DNA from 2 places in the Oceanobacillus iheyensis HTE831 genome. Region 1 is predicted to be linked to the other one. Evidence: predicted binding sites of a transcription regulator. Region 1 holds the regulator's gene; the other holds the start of a gene.
What was found. Region 1 encodes CtsR, which represses protease genes until heat stress. Its sites were predicted from a motif close to ATGGTCAATAAAGGTCAAACA; they were not measured.
Positions count from the first base shown of each region.

Region 2: the regulator CtsR is predicted to act here: its motif matches at 1,703-1,723, upstream of OB_RS04690 (ATP-dependent Clp protease ATP-binding subunit).

Region 1 is NC_004193.1:106,917-111,362, forward strand. It holds rRNA gene OB_RS00595 (23S ribosomal RNA) at 1-1,259, shown strand, start outside; rRNA gene rrf (5S ribosomal RNA) at 1,392-1,507, shown strand; gene OB_RS00605 (MgtC/SapB family protein) at 1,628-2,326, shown strand; gene OB_RS00610 (CtsR family transcriptional regulator) at 2,523-2,990, shown strand; gene OB_RS00615 (UvrB/UvrC motif-containing protein) at 3,013-3,570, shown strand; gene OB_RS00620 (protein arginine kinase) at 3,567-4,446, shown strand, end outside.
Region 2 is NC_004193.1:932,368-936,813, forward strand. It holds gene OB_RS04680 (Na+/H+ antiporter family protein) at 1-741, shown strand, start outside; gene pdaA (delta-lactam-biosynthetic de-N-acetylase) at 797-1,582, shown strand; gene OB_RS04690 (ATP-dependent Clp protease ATP-binding subunit) at 1,843-3,981, shown strand.

The DNA.
Region 1 (4,446 bases):
GTAGGCGAGGAGAGAATCCTAAGGTGAGCGGGAGAACTCTCGTTAAGGAACTCGGCAAAATGACCCCGTAACTTCGGGAGAAGGGGTGCTCCTTCATAGGAGGAGCCGCAGTGAATAGGCCCAAGCGACTGTTTAGCAAAAACACAGGTCTCTGCGAAGCCGAAAGGCGAAGTATAGGGGCTGACACCTGCCCGGTGCTGGAAGGTTAAGGGGACGAGTTAGCTCTTCGGAGCGAAGCTTTGAACCGAAGCCCCAGTAAACGGCGGCCGTAACTATAACGGTCCTAAGGTAGCGAAATTCCTTGTCGGGTAAGTTCCGACCCGCACGAAAGGTGCAACGACTTGGGCACTGTCTCAACGAGAGACCCGGTGAAATTATACTATGCGTGAAGATGCGCATTACCCGCGACAGGACGGAAAGACCCCGTGGAGCTTTACTGTAGCCTGATATTGAATGTTTGTGCAGCTTGTACAGGATAGGTGGGAGCCTTTGAAGCGTGAGCGCTAGCTTACGTGGAGGCACCCGTGGGATACCACCCTCGCTGTATGAACATTCTAACCCAGGACCGTGATCCGGTTCGGAGACAGTGTCAGGCGGGCAGTTTGACTGGGGCGGTCGCCTCCCAAAGAGTAACGGAGGCGCCCAAAGGTTCCCTCAGAATGGTTGGAAATCATTCGTAGAGTGTAAAGGCAGAAGGGAGCTTGACTGCGAGACCTACAAGTCGAGCAGGGACGAAAGTCGGGCTTAGTGATCCGGTGGTTCCGCATGGAAGGGCCATCGCTCAACGGATAAAAGCTACCCCGGGGATAACAGGCTTATCTCCCCCAAGAGTTCACATCGACGGGGAGGTTTGGCACCTCGATGTCGGCTCATCGCATCCTGGGGCTGTAGTCGGTCCCAAGGGTTGGGCTGTTCGCCCATTAAAGCGGTACGCGAGCTGGGTTCAGAACGTCGTGAGACAGTTCGGTCCCTATCCGTCGTGGGCGTTGGAAGTTTGAGAGGAGCTGTCCTTAGTACGAGAGGACCGGGATGGACACACCGCTGGTGTACCAGTTGTTCCGCCAGGAGCATGGCTGGGTAGCTACGTGTGGTAAGGATAAGTGCTGAAAGCATCTAAGCATGAAGCCCCCCTCAAGATGAAACTTCCCATCACTTCGAGTGAGTAAGATCCCTCAGAGACGATGAGGTTGATAGGTCCGAGGTGGAAGCGTGGCGACACGTGCAGCTGACGGATACTAATTGATCGAGGACTTATCTAAGTTCTTATATTGATGTCACGTTACTCTTATTTAGTTTTTAGGGTACAATCCTAAAAAAGTGTTGCATTTTGTCTAAGAAATGCATATAATATAACTTGTCCTTATTTTTTTGGACTACATATTATACGAAAGTCTGGTAGCGATAGCGAAGAGGCCACACCTGTTCCCATGCCGAACACAGAAGTTAAGCTCTTCAGCGCCGATGGTAGTTGGGGCTTTGCCCCTGCAAGAGTAGGACGCCGCCAGGCAACGAAAAAGAGTTAAGCATTATTTGCTTAACTCTTTTTGTTATAACTAGATATTCATACGATATAAAATAAAAGCATAATTATATAGTTGGTTAACAAATAAAGAGGGGAGGAAAATGCATGACTTCCTTAGTGGAATATTTAGTAGGAGAAGATTTTTTAGTTATTGCTGGTAGATTATTCATTGCATTAATATTATCTGGGTTAATTGGTTTTGAACGTGAAATTAATAATCATTCAGCAGGTTTTCGAACACATATATTAGTGGGTGTTGGATCTTGTCTAATGATGATTTTATCACTTTTTGGATTTTTGAGTTTTATGGAAATGCATGATAATGTTCAATTTGACCCAGCACGTATTCCTTCTTATGTCATTAGTGGAATAGGTTTTCTAGGGGCTGGAACTATTATAGTATATGGAGGTACAATACGAGGCCTTACTACAGCAGCATCTATTTGGACTGTAGCAGGTATTGGTTTGGTAATTGGTGCAGGTATGTATAGTGTCGCTATTGTAGCTACCCTTATTATTCTTGTGAGTTTAATTTTCCTAAATCAAATAGAAAATCTTTTTCCAAAGTATAAGTCTAGCAACTTCTTAGAAATCATTGCTTCTGATGGATTTCATCTATCTAGAGCTGTAGAAGTAATTGAAAAATATCATTTTACCGTGAAACGGGTTGAGATTCAAACACTTGAAGGTGGACAAAGAAAAATACATGTTTGGACCAATATAAGAAAAAATAACGAATTGATGAATGTATTCGATGAAATATCCAATATGGACTCTGTCCAAAATGTATCTAAACTAAATTAACCTTATATCGTAAGAGATTCTTTAAAAAAGGTCTTTTACGATATAAGGTTTTTGTTTTGATTTTAGTATTATTTGTCTAAAATAAGATATGTAATCTATTTGCAAGTTTATTTAATTAGCGTATAATAAAAATATAGTCAAAGATAGTCAAAGTCAAAAACAAATTTACATCTTTATAAGATATGAGGTGCAAATTATGAGCAATATATCTGACATAATCGAGCAGTATTTAAAGAAAGTTTTACAATCACAAGGAAAAGATGTTATTGAAATTAAACGAAGTGAGATTGCGGATCAATTTCAATGTGTACCATCTCAAATTAATTATGTAATTAATACAAGATTTACAATAGAGAAAGGATATATTGTTGAGAGTAAACGTGGTGGCGGTGGATATATTCGGATAATGCGAATTCAGCATCAAAGTCAGTCTGTATTAATTGATGAGATTATACAATTAATTGGTGACTCTATCCCACAGCGATCAGCAATTGATATTTTGGAAAGATTACTGGAAGAGGATTTAGTTACTGAACGAGAAGCTAAACTGATGGTTTCAGCAATTGATAGAACGACACTTGCGTTTCAATTACCAATTAGAGATGAAATTCGTGCTCGAATTTTAATCTCTATGTTAACAACACTTAAATATTTGAATAAATAATTCATGTAAGGGGGAATGGATTTTGGAATGCCAAGAATGTCATGAAAACCCAGCGACACTTCACTTTAAACATGTAATTAATGGAGAGGAAAGAAAGTTAAGTCTGTGTGAGACGTGTGCAAAGAAAAAAGGTTATGTTACATTTCCTGAAGAAGGGTATTCCCTGCATGACTTACTCACTGGATTATTTAATGTAGAGACATTAAATATGAATTCAACAAGTGCCAATCAAACGAAACAGTTAAAAGAAGTGACATGCTCTTCATGTGGCATGACTTTTTCTGAGTTTAAAAAAATAGGAAAATTCGGTTGTGCTAATTGTTATTCTTCATTTGCACAAAAAGTTGAACCAATATTTCGCAGGGTTCATGCGGGAAATACTAAGCATAACGGAAAGATTCCTAAACGTACAGGAACAAACTTAAAAACTAGACGACAGATTGAAATGTATAAACAAGAATTAAAAAAGTTTATTGATGATGAAGAGTTTGAAAAAGCGGCTGAATATAGAGATAAGATTAAGGCTTTGCAAGCAAAAGCTTCTCAGGAAGATGATTCGAAAGAGGGTGATGATCAATGACATTAGATAAATTTATTGATCAAGCAATTAGCCCTTGGATGCGCGAAGAAGGTCCTGATAAAGACATCGTAATGAGTAGTCGGATAAGACTTGCAAGAAATTTTGCCAACCAAACTTATCCTATATTAGCTAAGGAAGAAAAATTAGTTGAGATTCAAGAATTTATTCGAGATGAATATGCAAATAAATCTTTTCAAACGTATAAAGATTTGCAGTATGTTCCTTTGACAGATTTATCACCAGTTGAAAAAAGTGTGCTAGTAGAAAAACATTTAATAAGTCCACATTTAATAAAACATTCCGATTTTGCTGCTACATTAATTTCGGAAAATGAGCAAGTCTCTATAATGGTTAATGAGGAAGACCATCTTCGCATACAAGTATATTATCCAGGTCTTCAATTAAAAACAGCTTTAGAGCAATCATTCGCATTAGATGATTGGTTAGAAGAAAAAGTGGATTATGCATTTGATGAGACAAAAGGGTATTTAACAAGTTGTCCAACGAATGTTGGAACAGGAATGAGAGCTTCCGTAATGATGCACTTGCCTGCATTGGTTCTTACCAAACAGATTAATCGTCTAATCCCTGCAATAAGTCAATTTGGGTTAGTCGTTAGAGGTATATATGGAGAGGGAAGCGAAGCGCTCGGAAATATATTTCAAGTTTCTAACCAAATCACCTTAGGTAAATCCGAACAAGATATTGTAGATGATCTAGAAAGTGTCGTTCATCAACTTATTGAGCATGAACGAATGGCACGTAATCATATACTAGAAAGAACAGGGAAAAAGTTAGAGGATCGTATTTTCCGATCGTACGGGACACTAGCATATAGCCGTATTATTGACTCTAAAGAAGCATCTAAGTGTATTT
Region 2 (4,446 bases), 830 kb from region 1:
GGTTTAGGGATGGTTGTTGGACTTTTAGTAGCGATATTTATTACGTATCGAAAAGATAAAGAACCAAAAGAAACTCAAGAAGATACATCTTCTAATATAGCTACGAAAACAGAATCGAATATCACGTTTGAGAAAAAGCATGTGTTAACATTAGTAGCCATAGGGTTGGCATTAATCGTACAAATTATATTTGATAACCTTATACTGGGAGCATTAACAGGTCTCGTAGCTTTACTTCTCTTTGTTGTTATACCTTTTAAAGAGATGGACCGTGTGATGACAGATGGGATTTCAATGATGGGTACCATTTCATTTGTAATTCTGATAGCATCTGGATTTGCAAATGTATTGGAACAAACTGGGGCAGTACAATCCTTAGTAGAAGTAACACAAACATTAAGCGATAATCAAGCAGTAATAGCGTTCGTATTATTGATATTAGGGTTATTTATTACGATAGGAATAGGTACTTCTTTCGGTACAATTCCAATAATTGCAGCATTATTTGTTCCTATATGTATTGCTGCAGGCTTTTCTCCAATGGCAACAGCAGCACTTGTCGGTACGGCAGGGGCTCTTGGAGATGCTGGTTCACCAGCTTCAGATAGTACGTTAGGGCCGACTTCAGGATTAAATGCAGATGGAAATCATAATCACATTTGGGATACATGCGTACCTACGTTCTTGCATTATAATATTCCTTTATTTATATTCGGATGGATAGCGGCAATGGTTCTATAATGCATAAAAAAATATCAAACAGGATAAGGTAAGAAAAAACTTAGGTGGGGATTGTATGAAAAAAACAACATCTTTACTCGTTTTTCTTACCTTTTTTGTTGTATTACTACCTTTAAACACTGTTCAGGCTTATGGGTGGGGGTATAGTAAAAATTCAAATCATGAAATACCGGATATTGGTTCATATCAAGCATTGTTAGATAAATATAATGCGTATTATGTCGATGATTCGGGAGAAAAAGTATTATATTTAACGTTTGATAATGGTTATGAACAAGGATATACGGATGAAATTCTTGATGTTTTAAAGGAAGAAAAAGTACCTGCAACCTTTTTTGTAACCGGTCATTATGTTAAAAGTAAACCAGATTTAATAAAACGAATGGTGGATGAAGGACATATTATTGGAAATCACTCTTATCACCATCCAGACTTTACTATTATGAACAAACAAGCCATACAAAAAGAAGTAGAGGAATTGGAAGCTGCAGTAGCCGAAGTAAGTGATCAGAAAGAAATGATGTATTTGCGCCCGCCAAGAGGAGTATTTAATGAAGATACATTAAAATGGTCAAATGAATTAGGCTTAGTCCATATCTTTTGGTCACTTGCTTTTATGGACTGGAATACAGACGGTCAAAAAGGCTGGCAATATGCGCACGGTCAAATAATGGATCAAATACATCCTGGTGCGATTATTCTCCTCCATGCTGTCTCATCAGATAATGCAAAAGCATTGAAACAAGTAGTCAAAGATTTAAAAGAGCAAGGCTATACATTCAAAAGCTTGGATCATTTGATGTTAAAAAATCAATTACCACAAGGTTTTCCTATGTACTAAAATGGGAATAGTAATATTGTAAAGGTTAAAGGAGCTGTTTTCATCTACGGCTCCTTTTGTGTATTTTAATAACTTGGCAAAGGTCAAACTTTTTATAAAAAAATTTGACTAAAATACTTGAAAGTCAAAATAGGTCAGAGTATAATGTAAATATAGTCAAAGATAGTCAAAGTCAAAAATGGTTGTGACATCGCATAGGCGAAAGTCATATATTAAAAAGTAACAGGCTATCTTAACTGTAATTAGAGGAGGAATGAGAAATGAAGTGTCAAAACTGTGGTCAAAATGATGCAACAATAAATGCACAAATGCAGATGAATAATCAACGAATGGAAATTCATCTATGCCATGAATGTTTCCAAGCTATTCAAGGAAATATGATGAACTCTGACTTTTTCTCTAATTCTCCATTCGGCAATATGGATCAAGCATTTGCCAATAACTTTTCTCAAGGAAATGGTGGAAGTGCTACTGGTACACGCACTAAACAAAAAGCAAGTAAAGGCAATGGCCTTATTGATCAGTTAGCAAAAAACTTAACTGATCAAGCGAGATCAGGAAATGTAGATCCTGTCATTGGTAGAGATAAAGAAATTAAACGAGTTACGGAAACATTAAATAGAAGAAATAAAAATAACCCAGTTCTTATTGGTGAACCAGGGGTTGGTAAAACTGCTATTGCGGAAGGACTAGCAGTCAATATAGTAGAAGGTAATGTCCCAGCTAAGTTAATGAATAAAGAAATTTATTTATTAGATGTAGCTTCATTAGTTGCAAATACTGGAGTTCGAGGTCAATTTGAAGAAAGAATGAAGAAGTTAGTTGAAGAATTACAATCAAGAAAAGATGTTATCTTATTCATTGACGAAATTCATTTAATCGTTGGAGCTGGAACAGCAGAAAGTTCACAAATGGATGTTGGTAACTTATTAAAACCAGCATTGGCACGTGGAGATTTACAAATAATTGGTGCTACAACACTTAAGGAATATCGACAAATAGAAAAAGACGCTGCACTTGAACGACGCTTGCAGCCAATTATGGTAAACGAACCATCTTTTGAAGATGCAGTAACCATATTGGAAGGTATCAAAGAGCGATACGAAAAATTCCATGAAGTTCGTTATTCTGAGGATGTCATTCGTGCATTTGTTAACTTATCAAGTAGATATATTCAAGATCGTCATTTACCTGATAAAGCCATCGATTTAATGGATGAAGTAGGTTCTAGATTGAATTTATCCAATGCACAGAAAGACTCTGCTACACTTCAACAACAACTCGACGAAATCATTAAGAAGAAACAAGAAGCTGCTGATATAGAGGATTATGAAAAAGCAGCAAACTTAAGATATCAAGAAATTCAATTACAAAAACAATTGGATAAAGTTGAAGAAGGCGAAAAAGTTTTAGATGTTGATATCAGTGATATCGAGTTGATTGTAGAAGAGAAGACAGGCATTCCAGTAACGAAGATGCAAAAAGATGAACAAGAAAAAATGAAAAATCTGTCTGATCAACTAAGTCAGAAGGTGATTGGCCAGAACGAGGCAGTGCAAAAAGTAGCAAAAGCAATCCGTCGTAGTCGTGCAGGCTTAAAAGCAAAACAACGTCCAATCGGATCATTCTTATTTGTTGGACCTACAGGTGTGGGTAAAACAGAACTTACGAAAGTACTAGCAGAAGAACTATTTGGTTCCAGAGATTCTATGGTAAGACTAGATATGAGTGAGTATATGGAGAAACACGCTGTATCTAAAATAATTGGTTCACCACCTGGTTATGTAGGTCATGAAGAAGCTGGTCAACTTACCGAGCGAATCCGTCGTAATCCATATTCTATTCTTCTACTAGATGAGATTGAAAAAGCTCATCCAGATGTACAAAATATGTTCTTACAGATTATGGAAGATGGTCAATTGACTGATTCTCAAGGTAGAAAAGTAAGCTTTAAAGATACAGTTATCATCATGACAAGTAACGCTGGTACTGGTGTAAAACAGGTTAATGTTGGTTTTAATCGTGAAGCCCATGAATCTGTATCCACACTAGAAAACTTGAGCGAATACTTTAAACCAGAATTTCTAAACCGATTTGATGCTATCGTTAACTTCCAAGAGTTAGCAGAAGAAGACTTGCTACAAATTATTGATCTTATGTTGTCTGAATTAGAAGCAACAATAAAAGAAAATAAAATGACAATAACTATATCTGAAGAAGCGAAACAACAGTTAGTAAAATTAGGATATGATACACGTTTTGGAGCGCGTCCTTTACGTCGTGTTATCCAAGATAAGATTGAAGATCCATTAACTGATCTCATTCTAGAAGGTGAAGATATAACTTCTATTAATGTTGATGTCAAAGAAGATGAAATTGTTGTAAACCAAGCTTCTTAAATATGAGCAATAGCTAAGCGCTAAGCCAAAGTTGGCTTAGCGTTTTTTTTGTAGGAAATTATAAGATTTTGGGGCTGTGGATAAACAACTAAGTTAATTAGCCACGTCCAGCGCAAGCGCTCATCACCTATTGTCCTTCCGGAAACCTCCTTACGATAAAGAAGACTGCCGAATGTACTTTGTGAGGCATAGTCGCACTTATACCCGTGCGGTGAAAGTCAACATCGATTCGCATACGCTTATCGTGTTTCCTTTATCTCAAAGAAATAAAGAAGTTCGACTAGTCGAACCACCCCTTGAAAACCAGGGGCGCAGGACATACGGTGATAAACGGGCGCTTGCGCTTTTGTTCTGTGTACATACTTCCTCTACTTCTACTTCTACTTCTACTACTTTTACCTTTTATAATAGAATATTTTAACCTAAATAATATTAATTTCCATTTTACTCTTTTCATAACATAGC